DNA from 2 places in the Gluconobacter sp. GP1 genome. Region 2 is predicted to be linked to the other one. Evidence: riboswitches for the same ligand, from Rfam matches in the RefSeq annotation. Region 2 holds a riboswitch; the other holds the start of a gene.
The links. Region 2 has a riboswitch for thiamine pyrophosphate ahead of thiC (phosphomethylpyrimidine synthase ThiC). Riboswitches for the same ligand answer to the same signal wherever they lie in the genome.

Region 1: another riboswitch for thiamine pyrophosphate. It lies ahead of R5H23_RS08800 (TonB-dependent receptor domain-containing protein); the one in region 2 lies ahead of thiC (phosphomethylpyrimidine synthase ThiC).

Annotation. Positions count from the first base shown of each region.
Region 1 is NZ_JASGXC010000003.1:127,445-134,710, reverse strand. It holds gene pnuC (nicotinamide riboside transporter PnuC) at 1-393, opposite strand, end outside; gene R5H23_RS08805 (phosphotransferase) at 384-1,526, opposite strand; gene R5H23_RS08800 (TonB-dependent receptor domain-containing protein) at 1,531-3,906, opposite strand; TPP riboswitch at 3,989-4,121, opposite strand; gene R5H23_RS08795 (S46 family peptidase) at 4,260-6,341, shown strand; gene R5H23_RS08790 (MFS transporter) at 6,460-7,266, shown strand, end outside.
Region 2 is NZ_JASGXC010000002.1:219,023-226,288, forward strand. It holds gene R5H23_RS05570 (EAL domain-containing protein) at 1-105, shown strand, start outside; gene R5H23_RS05575 (YidB family protein) at 159-518, opposite strand; gene R5H23_RS05580 (pirin family protein) at 650-1,354, opposite strand; gene R5H23_RS05585 (LysR family transcriptional regulator) at 1,467-2,420, shown strand; gene hemA (5-aminolevulinate synthase) at 2,417-3,628, shown strand; gene R5H23_RS05595 (gamma-glutamylcyclotransferase family protein) at 3,704-4,051, opposite strand; gene R5H23_RS05600 (DUF1543 domain-containing protein) at 4,083-4,580, opposite strand; TPP riboswitch at 4,680-4,829, shown strand; gene thiC (phosphomethylpyrimidine synthase ThiC) at 4,888-6,741, shown strand; gene R5H23_RS05610 (hypothetical protein) at 6,755-7,111, shown strand; gene R5H23_RS05615 (CvpA family protein) at 7,115-7,266, shown strand, end outside.

The sequences.
Region 1 (7,266 bases), on a different contig from region 2:
CCAGATCTGTGCAACCAGACTGTAACTGCTGAGCAGGGCATCCGCCACGGGGGTGGGATCGTCTGTAAAGCGAGCCAGACAGAAAGCCCACAGTCCGCCCCCAAGTGCGCCTATCAGAAGGCCAAAGAGTAACCCGCGTTCCGAAAGTGGCCGAATATGCAGGGTCTCATCCCCCTGCGCACCGTCTTTCATCCAGCGCCACCACCCATAGAGCAGGCAGCCACAGAATACGGCCTGAAGGCAGGCGTCGGCGTAAAGATGGGCTTTAAAAAACACCCATCCGTATAAGAGAGCGGCAAGAAGAGAGAGCGGCCAGCAAGCCATAGTGCGGCGTGCCGTCAGCCACACGCCGATGGCACTCAGAAGGGCCGCGATGAGTTCCGTCAGGGACATGCGGCAATGGCATCCAGAGTTTCGCGGAGCCAGTTCATAAGGTGTTGACCGTCACGGCCTGCAAACCAGTGTGCATGGCCTAAAAGATAGTCTGCGTAGGCGACATGGGCTGATGCCCTATCCTGAACAAGCGTGCTGTAATACGCGACCTCAGACAATGCGAATTCGACATGAACAAGCGGCAGGAACGCAACGACCAGTTCGCGTTCTCGCAAAGTGAGGGGACGGACACGGTGATAGCCCGCTAACAGGGCGCTCAGCTGGTTCCATGAGACAGCAAAGTGCGAGGACAGCCAAGAGATGGCAGTGCGCTCGATCGCCACCGCGAGATCGTAAGCAGCGCAGGTGCGATCAGACATACCAAAATCAAAGATCCCGCAGATTTCGGCGTCTGGAGTGGCGGACGTCCAGAACTGGTTAGACGGATGCCAGTCTCCGTGTCCCCAACAGGGGATAATCTCCGTCAGGAGTGGTCGCAGTTTTGCGTGGAAAGGTTCCAGGACACTTAGGGCCTGCTGCCAAGCCTCTGGATTCAGCGTCATGTTGAGGCCCGGTTGAGACGCAGCCCAATGACGGATGCCAGTCTCAAGATCGGGGTTGGTAATAGCGTTGAAGCTGGATAGCAAAAGCCGATCAGGCCGGGCGGGGGCGGCGTAATCTGTCGCTGCAAGATGAAGACGGGCGAGTGTGCCGCCAGCGGTATGCGCATGTTCTGAACAGAGAAACGGCTCCCAGGACTGAACATCTCGATAAAGATCCAAGCCGGGTAAGGGAGGAAAAACCTCATAAACCCAACTATGATCTGTCAGAGCGCAGTGTTGTTCCCGCGTTGTAAGCGCCGCCGTGACGGGTAAGTCATGGCGGCTAAGATGCGTCATGAAAGCGTGTTCTTCCGTCAGGGCGTTCTGATCGCGAAGGCGTGGATCATGACGCTTTAGAAAAAGCACCGTGCCGTCGGTAAGGCGGGTCAGGGCTGTCGCGGAGAACGGGCGTTGTCCATGCCACAGAACAGTTTCTGGAACGGCCGAGTTGGGAAAAAACGCCAGAACACGTTTCGCCTCGGCGAGTGTTAGAGGCGGCCAGTGCCGTTCAGCCTGCACACCATTGACGCCGAACTGTCCGGGAGCAGTCACGGGTTCAGAAGCCTGTGGACGCTGTGAACAGGGCTGCGAAACCGCCGCCGATGTAATAACTCGGGGCGCTCCCGCTGATCGTGCTGCCGTAAATGCCAGTCGTGTCCTTTGCGTTCAGGGTCGGGCTGGCAACGCCGGACAGGGAGCGCTCATTGGTGATGTTGATGAAGTTCAGGCGCAGGGTTGGTTTGTGCAGGCGAGACAGATCACCGAAGCGGTAGCCGACGGAAATATCGCCGGTCGTTCGGTCTGACATCCGCTCATCATTCATGAACGTTGCGTATTGGTGCCCGGTGTAATGCAGGGTGGCCACGCCGAAGATATGCCCGTCATCGTAACTGATGCCAGCCGCGGCCTGAAGTGTCGGGCTGCGAACGGCGATTTTGCCTTTGGTCGGCAGAAGATCGCCGCCGGAGGCAATGTTGTTATCAATGGTGGCGTGCAGATACTCGCCGGAAACATAGGGGCTGAAGTGGTGCCAGGGGCGCAGGCCGATTTCCACATCCACACCGCGGGAGGTTTGGCCGCCGGCATTCATGGTCGTCTGAATGATGGAGCCGTTCTGGGAGGCGAGTGTTGAGATCTGGCGGTTGGTGAAATTGTAGTTGAACAGCGTCAGGCTGCCGATGATCCATTGTCCTGTGCGGCGATATCCCAGTTCTTCGGAAATGGAATATTCGTTGCGGACATCCGCGCTGCCGGTTGTCGCGAGTGCGCCGGAGGTTGGGTCGTAGGTGTTGTAAAGCGCCGTCTGGTCTGGCGCGCGGAAATTGGTCGTGGCGTTAAAGAAGATCTGGTTCTGCTCATCAATGCGCCAGCGGACGCCAAGACGCGGCAGAGGCTCCATGCTGTTTGACGCCACACGATACTGAGGGCCGGGAACATTGTTCGTGCCAGCGCGGCTCATCATAACGGCCTTGAAACCCGCTTCGATGGTCAGGCGATCATGCAGGAGCGAGATATGATCGCCCAGATACAGTGCGTTGGTCTGGGAAATAGTGTGGAAGCTGCCGCCCAGCAGTTTCTGCCCGTCCGCAAGATGGATCAGGCTACGGCTGTTTTCCGCCCAGATATCGCCTGAGGCGCCGGTGGCAGAAACGGTTGTGAAGGGCTGCTGCTCGTTGTCGTCTCCGTAATCGTACCAGTAACCGAGGACGAAGTCGTTCCAGCCGGTTTTGTAATGCAGGGTGGAATTGAATCCGGAGCGATAACTGCGTTGCGTGTAGTTGGCACGCACGACAGCGGTTCCATCCTGTGCATTGGGCAGCGTGAGCGTGTCACTCAGGGGCTGAGTGCCGTTATAGAGTCCGGTTTCCGTCAGTGTGGAGCCACCCGGAACGTTGCCATAGGCGAACTGTGCGTAGGGTGTGACGTCCAGGGAAAGCTTATGCGTCAGATGCAAGTGGACGGGCGCTCCTGCATAGAAGGTGCGTTCTGGCGCACGCCACAGACGCCAGTAATTGACGGCATTGTCTGCGTTGGAGGCGTCATAATGGCCTGCAAGGTTGTTCGCGCCATGAATGCCATCGGCTTTCCAGCTTTCCATCGTAACCTGCGGATAATAGCTGGTGACGGTGGTGTTGAAGGAGCCAATGAGGCTGGCGCGGTTGCCCTGGCCCCATTCCTTCAGGAATTTGAAATCGACATGCTGGCGTTTGTCCCGCCCCGGTCCGCGCCAGTTGTCGCTGGCACTGTGGGAATAGGACACAAAGCCACGGATGCCGGAATTTCCGATGTTGCCTGTTTCAAGGCGAATGAATTCGCGGTTGGTGTCGAAGGAGCCATAGGAGACGCTGGCGAAACCCCCTGCCTTCTGTGACGGATCGAGAAAGGACAGGCTCATCAGCCCCCCGGCAGCGTTTAAGACAGGGCTGTCCAGATCTGCGGAACCCTGGGCGAGCGCGACCTGACTGTAGTTTTCGCTGTCAGCGAACTGGCTCGGATAGCCGGAATAATAGGCGACATCGTTTAGCGGTGTGCCTTCCAGCACATAGCCGATAGCATCATTGTTTAGGCCGCGAACGGTCAGGTTGGTGTTGGGCGAAAAGCCGAACGGATCGGATGTGGCGACATTCGCACCGGGCAGCATGGAGGCGAGCTGATAGGCCGTCGCCATCGGGGGTTGCTTGTCCATGTAGTCGCGGCCGACTGTGCTGATAGAGCGCACGCTGTTTTCCGGTCGGATCAGTCCGCCGCCGGGCTGATGTCCGGGCGCACTGTCAGAAACGCGGTGAACCGTGATGTGCTCGGCCTTCGGGGCTACGGGCGCAGGTGGGGTAAGGGCTGTGGTATCCGCCGCGCGCACTGTACCGGCACAAACGGTCAGGCCGAGCAGGAAGACAGGAACCTGGCGGGATTTGCGCGCAAATACGGTGGTCATGATGGTGCTGTCCCGCCTGCAATACTGCGATCCCCCATGCGCAGCGGGGACGACGAGAGACACCGAAAATCCAGTCTGTGGATCTGTCAGTAGCCACCATCCCTCCGCCAGCATGAACTGGATCAGGTTCTATGGGTCACTGCGCTGGTATGGCTCTAAAGCGCATACCCTCAGCAGTCTCTCAGCCCTTTGTCAGGGCACCCCAAGGTGAAGAAGCACTCCTTCATGGGCTGCGAGAGAATGTCAATAAATTCCGTAAGGCGTGGGGCGATCAAAATTTCGTCGGGAGGGATGGAGCGGCGATGCAGAGCAGGATAGAGTATTGTTATAAGATAACATTTCTAGGATCTGTCATGCGTGTTGTGAAGCGCCTGTTACCTACTCTGCTCATTGCAGGCACAGCCCTCGGTTCAGCTCAGGCCGAGGAAGGAATGTGGACGTTCGATCATCTGCCAGCCCGTCAGTTGAAGCAGCAATATGGCTTCGAGCCTTCGGCTGAATGGATCAACCACGTCATTCAGTCTTCAGCACGTCTGGCAGAAGGATGCTCGGCGTCTTTTGTTTCTGGTGACGGGTTGGTGATGACAAATCATCATTGTGCCAATACCTGCCTGACCGACCTATCGGACAAGACGCACGATTATTTTCATGATGGTTTTTCGGCAGAAGATGTTTCCAAAGAGCCGCAATGTCCGGGTATGGAGCTGGATCGTCTGGATCAGGTGAAAGACGTGACAGGCCGTGTCGCTGATATGACCTCAGGCAAGCATGGTGCGGATTATGCAAAGGCGCTTCAGGCTGCCAGTAGCGTTCTGACGAAGGAATGTGCGGGCGGAGACGCAACACACTGGCGGTGTGATGTTGTGACGCTCTATCACGGTGGTCAAACTGCGCTCTATCGCTATCGTCGATATCAGGATGTGCGTCTTGTGATGGCGCCGGATCAGGATATCGCATTTTTCGGTGGCGATCCGGATAACTTTACCTTCCCACGGTATGATATCGACCTGTCGATGTTGCGGGTGTTTGAGGACGGTAAGCCGGTCCACACACCTTTCTTCAAGTTTGACCCGAAAGGGCCAAAAGCAGGAGAGTTGGTGTTCACGTCTGGTAATCCGGGGCGAACGCAGCGGTCTCTTCCGGCCAGTGCATTGACGTTCCAGCGGGACGTTATCCTGCCAACCATCATTGGGGTGTATTCTACCAGCGAAGGGGCGCTCTGGCAGTATTCGCGTGAAAGCAAGGAACATCTGATTGAAGCGCAAAATACGCTGTTCGGCGTTCAGAACGGCCTGAAATCTCTGTCGGGCACCGTGAAGGCTCTGCGGGAACCCGGCGTGATGGAAAAGCGTGAAGCGGAAGATCGCGCTCTTCAGGCCTGGATTGATGCGGATGCCGAGCGCCGCAAAATCTATGGCGAGCCGTTCAAAAAAGTGGAGGCTGCACTGGCCATACAGCGCCAGTCTTATGGCCATGATTTTGCCATTGCCCGTACAGTTCATGGCCTGCTCGGTGATGCTGTCATGCTGGTATCAGCCGCGCAGGAGCGACAGAAGCCGGATGCCGAGCGTCGTGCGGGCTACCGCGATGCCGAACTGGCTGAACTTGAAGCTGAAATTTCTGCCAAAGTGCCGGTGCATGTCGATTTGGAAACCATGACGCTGGCTTTGGGTATGACCACGATGCGACAGATGCTGGGTGAGGACGATGCTGCCGTGCATCTGGTTCTGGGCACAAAAAGCCCGGATGAACGCGCGGCAGAACTGATGCAGGGAACAAAACTTGCTGATCCTGCGCAGCGCCTTGCGTTGTATAAGGGCGGTGCAAAGGCCATTCAGGCTTCTACGGACCCGATGATTGTTCTAGCCCGTCAGTTGCAGCCGGTTCTGGATGTGATCCGCAATCGAAGCCGTGATCAGATCGAGGCGCCAATGCACGAAGCTCAGGGTGCGATTGCCCGTGCCCAGTTTGCGCGCGCTCAGGCAGAAGGAAGGGCAGATACGCTTTATCCGGATGCTACATTCTCACCAAGACTGTCTTACGGCACCGTCAAAGGTTGGCAGGAGGGTGCCACGACGATTGCGCCCTTCACAAATTTTGCCGGGATGTACAAACATGCGACCGGGAGCGATCCGTTCCGCCTCCCGCAGGTCTGGCTGGATGCGAAGCCTCATCTGACACTGTCCACGAATCTCGATTTTGTTTCGACGAATGATATTGTGGGTGGAAATTCAGGCTCGCCGGTCATTAACCGGCAGGGCAATGTGGTGGGTCTGATTTTCGACGGTAATCTCGATAGTCTGGCTGGCGATCTTTATTACGATGGCGAGCGCAATAGAGCGGTTTCGACGGATACAAGCGCCATCATGGCTGCACTCAAGACTGTCTATCATGCCGATGCCCTTGCTCAGGAACTGGAACAGGGACACCTGTAATCATGATGTGAGGGTCATTCCTGCGGAATAACCCTCGACATCCAATGTAAGATTCCTGACAGTGGGTGGATGCCAGTCTGTCCGTCTTCCTGTTGTTTTCAGCCTGGAGTGTCCCCTGATGCTGGGTGACACTTTCCGCTCTCTGGGGCGGCGCAATTATCGTGTCTGGGTCTGGGGAGCACTGTTCTCCAACATCGGAACATGGATGCAGTTCACGACGCAGGACTGGCTTGTTCTCACTGAATTGACCCATCACGATGCCATGGCCATTGGCATCGTGATGGCCCTCCAGCTTGCCCCGCCTCTTTTGCTTATGCTCTGGACCGGACTGATTGCTGACCGGGTTGAGAAGCATCGCTTTCTGCTTTTTACACAAGGTGCTCTGGGTGTGCTGGCTGTTGCACTGGGTCTTCTCGTCGTTACGGGATCGGTCCGTCTCTGGCAGGTGGATCTGTTTGCTTTCCTGAGTGGTTGTGTCGCCGCGTTTGACAGTCCTGTTCGTCAGACGTTTGTCGGTGAGTTGGTGGGAGAGACTGACCTTCCAAATGCCGTGGCCATCAATTCCATGTCCTATAATGCTGGACGGATGATCGGGCCTGCGGTCGCAGGGTTCTGTATTGCGGAAATTGGTTCAGGCTGGTCGTTTGTTTTAAACGGGCTTTCGTTTTTCGGTGTCATGGGCTCTTTGCTCTTTATTCGCCGTGAAGACCTGTTTCGGCATGCCAAAGCGAGAGAAACCGAGCGCAACGCCCTGACCAGCGGACTGCGCTACGTCTGGGCGCGCGAGGATCTTCGGACCATTCTGATTATGTTGTTCATTATCGGAGCGTTTGGTCTCAATTTCCCGATCTTTATTGCGACCATGGCAGTTGGCGTGTTTCACGTCGGCGCGCATGGCTATGGAATTCTGAATTCCGCCATGGCC
Region 2 (7,266 bases):
ATTTTGGCGGGCGCTGAAACGACCGCTCAGATTACCGAGCGGTTCGCCAGTGTAGACGGTCGGTCAAGACGACGACGTATGACCCGGACAGCCGAAGGGCTGTAGCCGGCAAAACCGGCCGCTCTCTACAAACATAAAAAGAGCTGCCGGTTATGACTTCAGATCTTGCATTGGTACTGGAACAGGCGCTCTGGATCCACGCGAAGCAGATTAGCAAGCATCGGGAGGACTTGTGTCAGAGCATCCTCAATCGCTTCAAGCGACTGTCCCGTCTGGTCTGCAATATACTTGAGATGCTTCTCACCCATGAGCGTTTCGACTTCCTTGGGGGTGAGCGGGTTGGTTTCCGTGTTGTGAATTTCGCTCACACGGGTGGCAAGGTGACAGTCGTCACGCATCAGACGGATTGTCACTTCCGTCAGGCCAGATCTGTCCATGCTTGCATTGCTCAGCCAGTCCCCAAAGCGGACGAACAGCGAGGTTGATTTCTGGCCTTTGGTCTCAGTCGTGGTTGTCATGACCCGTACTCCTCATCAAGGGAGAAACTGGCCGCATCCGGTGGGACTTGGCCCTGTCATAACAACGTTTGAGGAAGGCGTGTGTAGCATGGGGCGGAAACACCTTTGCGTGATGTTTCCGCCCTTCCGCATCAGTCTAACGGGCCACTTTCTACCAGCACAATTTCTGCGTTTTCCAGGGCAGTCATGACGATGGTTTCCACATCCGTCAGAGCTGCCCCGTCCCGCGTTGCAACGGTGCGACCCTCGATTTCCAGACTTCCTGTTGCGGGTACGAGATAGGAAAAGTTCTCCCGGCTCGTTTCGAAAGTCAGGGTCTCGCCCGCTTTTAGGGTTGCCCCCAGAACGCGTCCCTTGGCGCGGATCGGCAGAGCGTCATCCTCTGGAAAGCCGGACGCAAGAGTTACAAACCTTCCGCTGCGGGCGTCCTTAGGAAAAGGACGGGTGCCCCAGCTGGGCGTGCCACCTGGTTCATTGGGGATGATCCAGATCTGGAAGAGGGTGGTGTCTTCGGTTTCCTTATTGAACTCGGCATGGACGATGCCGCTGCCGGCAGACATGACCTGAACGTCACCAGCTTCCGTACGGCCTTTGTTGCCAAGGCTGTCTTCGTGAGAAATGGCTCCGGTGCGAACATAGGTGATGATTTCCATGTCCTTGTGCGGATGAGCGCCGAAGCCTGTCCCACCTTCGATTTTATCATCGTTCCAGACGCGCAGACGGCCCCAGTGCATGCGGTGCCGATCCGTGTAGCCAGCGAAAGAGAAATGATGCCGGGCGTCCAGCCATCCATGGTTGGCGTGGCCAAGCGAGGAGAAGGGTCTGATATCGAGCATTGGTCGCTCCTCAGTAAAGGTTATGGCCTTCAAGATGGGCGCGATGTGGCGTAAAGAAAATGGAATTGATGGAAATGTAAAGTTTCCATAAAGCGCATCTTAGAGAGGCTGTATGCTCCCCGATCTGGAAGGCTGGGCTGTTTTTGCCCGTGTCGCTGAAAGCGGCTCGTTTGCCTCTGCCGCGCGCACTCTTGGGCTGTCCCCGCCTACAGTGTCCAAGGTGATTGCGCGTCTGGAGCATCGCCTGAAAACGACTCTCTTTCAGCGGAGTGCGCGTCATCTTTCCCTGACATCGGCCGGAGTTGCGTGCCTGGAACGTGCCCGGCGGATGTTGGCTGATGGCGAAGGATTGGAAGCAGAATTACGGGAAGGCTCAGTCAGCCCGAGAGGAACGATCCGCCTGGCGGCTCCCATGGGGTTCGGGCTGGATATTCTCGGACCTGTTTTGCCGGAATTTATGGACCGGTATCCGGATATTTCCATGGAGATTGATCTGGATGATCGGACCGTCGATCTGCTGAGTGGCCGGTTTGAAGCAGCCGTCCGCATCACACCGGGAGACCTCGCCCCCGTAACCAACGGAGGAGCTCATCTTCTTTGTCGTTCCGTGATGCGGCTGGTCTGTTCGCCACAGATGAAGGAGAGACTCGGGACGATCGAAAAGCCGGAAGATCTTTCAGGCAATGCAGGGTTGCTCTACGCGAATTCCGATCTGCCAGACCTGCTTCGACTTACGCATGAGAGCGGCCAGCAGGCCTCTGTTCGTCTGCGAAGCAGGATGATGGTGAATAGTGGGGACATGCTTTTGCCCGCGCTCCGAAATGGCTCAGGCCTAGCGCTTCTGCCAGATTTCATGCTGCGGAGGGATCTGGATGCGGGGCGATTGGTTGAGGTTCTGCCCAGGTGGCGGGGCAGTGTTCTGTCGGTCTGGTTCATGGTCGTGGGGTGTGGTGCCACCCGGATGCAGATGCCTGCGCGGCTCCGTGTTCTGCTGGCCTATCTGGAGCAGGCCCTTGGCGGAAAGATTTCACAGGATTACAGTGCCGCGCAGGAGAAAACGCGATGAATTATGATGCGATGTTCCAGTCCGCCCTGGACGGTCTGCGCGCCGATGGCAGCTACCGTTACTTTGCGGAACTTGAGCGCCGGTCCGGCAATTTCCCGAAAGCCTATCATCATGGGCTCGGTCGTGACGTCACAGTGTGGTGTTCCAACGATTATCTCGGCATGGGGCAACACCCGGAAGTCCTCAAGGCGATGCATGATGCCCTTGATGAGACGGGCGCTGGCGCAGGTGGAACGCGCAACATTTCCGGCACGAACCACTATCATGTGGAACTGGAAAAAGAGCTGGCTTCCCTTCACGGGAAAGAAAGTGCCCTGCTTTTCAACTCGGGCTATCTGTCCAACTGGGTAACGCTCTGCACTATTGCGGGCCGTCTGCGGAACTGTGTGGTTCTGTCTGATGAACTGAACCATGCCTCCATGATTGAGGGCATCCGTCATTCCCGCGCTGAAAAGCAGATTTTCCGTCACAACGATGTGGAAGATCTGGAGCGTCGCCTGAAGGAACTTCCAGCAGACGTCCCCAAGATCATCGCGTTCGAGTCCGTCTATTCCATGGATGGCGATATCGCCCCGATCGAAGCGTTCTGTGATCTGGCCGACAAATACGGCGCCATGACTTACCTTGATGAAGTTCATGCCGTGGGCATGTATGGTGATCACGGTGCAGGCGTTGCTGAGAAGCTGGGCCTGTCCCATCGTCTGACGGTGATCGAAGGGACGCTCGGCAAGGGTTATGGCGTCGTGGGTGGCTATATTGCTGCCTCTGCACCGCTTTGCGATTTCGTGCGCTCTTTCGGTTCAGGCTTCATTTTCTCCACGGCTCTGCCGCCGATGATTGCTGCGGGTGCGCTGGCCAGCGTCCGTTATCTCAAGCGCAGCAGCGCAGAACGTGAAGGACAGCAGCGCGCTGTAGCCTATCTGCGGGCCGCTCTGGACAAGGCAGGCATTCCGCATGTCGGCAATCCGAGCCATATCGTACCCGTCATGGTGGGCGAGGCTGAGCTATGTCGGGATCTCTCCGATGAGTTGCTGAACCGCTTCGGGCATTATATCCAGCCGATTAATTTCCCGACCGTCCCGCGCGGAACGGAGCGTCTGCGTCTGACGCCGACGCCGCTTCATACAAACGAAGCAATTGACGAACTGGTTGAAGCACTCTCTACGCTTTGGTGCGAACGTCAGCTCAAGCGCTCTGAGGCTGCCTGAAGTCAGGTAGGCCAGCGTTCTGAATTCTGGAAAAGGCAGCCGGGTCACTGGCTGCCTTTTTTGATTCCAAGCTGGTTAGGCGAGCACGTAGACCCACGCATTTTTGCCTGAGCGCAGTGTAACTTGCACCCTCTTGTAGCTGGACACTTCATAAGCATCCGCAGCAAGAAGCTCAGCTTCAGTGATGCAGAAGACTTGCCCTGTGATTTCGTCCTGTGGATTGTCACTCGGGTGAATAACAGGATGAAAGCGTTTGCCGCTGGCCTTGATGACAGCAGCATCCGTGATTTCCATCATCGACGCCTGATAGCCCGTCATCGCATCCTCCTCGCCATGCAGCAGGCGACCGAATGAGGAAAGCTGAACCTCGGGTTGCTGGAGTGTTCCGTAGGAAAACAGGTAAACCGGCATCTGGTGAGGCATGAGTAGCTCCGTGAGATATAGCGCAGGGACGTCAGATCTTTCGGTAGCCTTGCCAAAGCGCTGTGACAGGGTGCCCGTCGTCCTGTGGAGTCAGATGGATATAAAGCCCGTCAATCTGTTCCAGAGGCAGGCAGTCATCCACTTCCATGAAGTTGTCGCGGTGGCGATGGTCATAGCCCGGTAATAGGGTCTTTTTGGCCTTTGCCTTGGCATCCTCTGCCGATGCGGCGACGAGGAAGGTAAAAGCGTGCTCTTCCTTCAACTCACCGGCCGCATATCCACCCATATTGATGAAATAGAGTGATTGGGCGCCTGCAGGTTTTTCAGGACTGAGTGTGACGGCGTGTCCGTCCGCCCATGTGATGATGCCGTAGGCATCGACGTGCAGGGAATTCCGAACCCCAAACCAGTGTTCTGCAAGTGATGGATAAGCATCTTCCGGCTTGTTCGCGATTGCAAACTGAACATCATGAACTTCGATGTTCGCGCCGGGTGCTGCGCCACCGAGATAGAAAACATACAGGTTCAAGAGCGTGTCTCCTCAAAACGTAAAGCAGGTCATAGCTGTTTCCCCGGCTCACTTCACGGTGAAACGCATTGACAGGACGAAGCTGATGCGATGAGTGTGGCCCCTACCAGGGGGAGCTTCGCCAAAAGAAGCTGAGAGGTCACTGAAGGACTGTAAGGTCTGCGGTGTGACGACCCTGCCGGGTGCATCCTGCATCCGGGAAACCTGATCCGGTTAGAACCGGCGGAGGGAATGGTGTTGAGACACAACGAAACTGGCTTTGCCAGCGGTGCGTGCTGTTGCTCCCTCTGCCTCAGAGGGGGCGAACATGGGTGACATTCCACAAAATCTGAACCAGAGACCAGCTGTAGGCCATGTGACGACAGGCCCGATTCAGGGTTCCTGCAAGAAGTGGTCCGAAGCGCCGGGACGCCCGGATATTCTGGTTCCATATCGCGAAATTGCGCTGCATCCGTCAGCGAATGAAGCGCCTGTCAGAGTTTATGACACGTCTGGTCCTTATACAGACACGTCTGTCACGATTGATGTGACGAAGGGCCTCTCGGCTCCACGTGCAGAATGGCTTGCCAAGCGGGGCTTCGAGCGGGTTGCAGCGCGGGCCGTCAAGCCGGAAGACAACGGCTTCGCAAGCGAGGCGCAAGCTGTTCCAGCGTGTCCGGCACCGCACGAAGTCTATTCGGGTGAGGGTGCACAGCACGTCACGCAGTATGAATACGCAAGGGCCGGGATCATCACGGAAGAGATGATCTATATTGCTCATCGCGAAAACGTCTGCCGTGCTGAAATGGCAGAGGGAGCGGAAGAGCGCCGGGCAGATGGCGAAGATTTCGGTGCGGAAATTCCAGCGTTCATCACGCCAGAATTCGTGCGCGAAGAAGTGGGGCGGGGGCGGGCTGTCATTCCCGCCAATATCAACCATCCGGAACTTGAGCCGGTTATTATTGGCCGCAACTTCCTTGTGAAGGTGAACGCCAATATCGGCAATTCGGCTGTGACGTCTTCTGCGGCCGAAGAGGTGGAAAAACTGGTCTGGTCCATCCGCTGGGGCGCGGACACGGTGATGGATCTCTCTACAGGCCGAAACATTCACAACATCCGTGACTGGATCATGCGGAACTCTCCAGTGCCGATCGGCACGGTGCCGCTGTATCAGGCGCTGGAGAAGGTGAATGGTGTTCCTGAGAAGCTGACGTGGGAGATCTTCCGCGACACGCTGATCGAACAGGCCGAGCAGGGCGTGGATTATTTCACAATTCATGCTGGTGTCCGCCTTCAGCACATCCCGCTGACAGCAAAGCGTACGACGGGAATTGTCTCCCGTGGTGGCTCCATCATGGCGTCCTGGTGTCTGGCGCATCATCGTGAGAGCTTTCTCTACGAGCACTTCGAAGAAATCTGCGACATCATGCGCCGGTATGACATCACCTTTTCCCTGGGGGATGGGCTGCGTCCGGGGTCGATTGCCGACGCAAATGATGCGGCGCAGTTTGCTGAACTGACGACGTTGGGTGAACTGACGAAAGTGGCCTGGGCAAAGGGCTGCCAGGTCATGATTGAAGGGCCAGGTCATGTGCCGATGCACAAGATCAAGGTCAACATGACCAAGCAGCTTAAGGAATGTGGCGAAGCGCCGTTCTATACGCTTGGCCCGCTAACGACCGACATTGCGCCGGGCTATGATCACATCACGTCGGGTATCGGGGCGGCCATGATTGGCTGGTTCGGGACGGCGATGCTTTGCTACGTGACACCGAAGGAGCATCTGGGTCTGCCGGACCGCTCAGACGTGAAGACGGGTGTCATAACCTACCGGATTGCGGCTCATGCTGCTGATCTGGCAAAGGGGCATCCAGCAGCTCAGTTGCGGGATGACGCACTGTCCCGTGCACGGTTCGAGTTCCGGTGGGAAGATCAGTTCAATCTGGCGCTGGACCCGGATACGGCACGGAGCTTCCACGACGAAACGCTTCCAAAAGAGGCTCACAAGACGGCGCATTTCTGTTCGATGTGCGGCCCGAAGTTCTGCTCCATGAAGATCAGCCATGACATTCGCCGTGAGGCAGAACGTCAGGATGGGATGGCGCAGATGAGTGAAGTCTTTCAGGAACATGGTGCAAAACTTTATGTTCCGGAAAATGAAGTAGAAACGATTGCGGAATAACACCTGACGCGGAATGATTGAGGGTGATGGCCTTGCGTCCATAGGCCATCACCCTCATCATAGAGTGATGCCGCTTAAGGAAGACCTTCTCCCATTCCGGAAAACCCGCAAAGTCACGAAACTGGCGACCCGGCTGGGCAATTCGGCTTCAAACTGCGTTCTGCATGTCATGGTCAATGATCGCGCCGGTTTGGTCCGTGAAAGTGCGGCTTTCGTCGGTCTTCTTGAGAAGGTGTGGAAAGCTCGCGGCGTTGAAGCTGATCAGGTCTGGGCAGAACTGAACGAAAGAATCCGCCTTGCGGAAGAACTTCGTGCTAATGGCATCCGACCGCGTAAAGGCGGCCACTACCGTTCCACCAAATTGCCCTGAGCCATGCCCTCTCTTCCAGATCTGTCTCATATTTCGCCGGATGACCTGAGCCGGCTGGATATCGGCGTGCTGATCGTGATTGGTCTGTCTGCTCTTTGGGGGCTGACACGCGGTTTTACCACAGAGCTTTCCGGGCTTGTCGCCTGGGCTTCGGC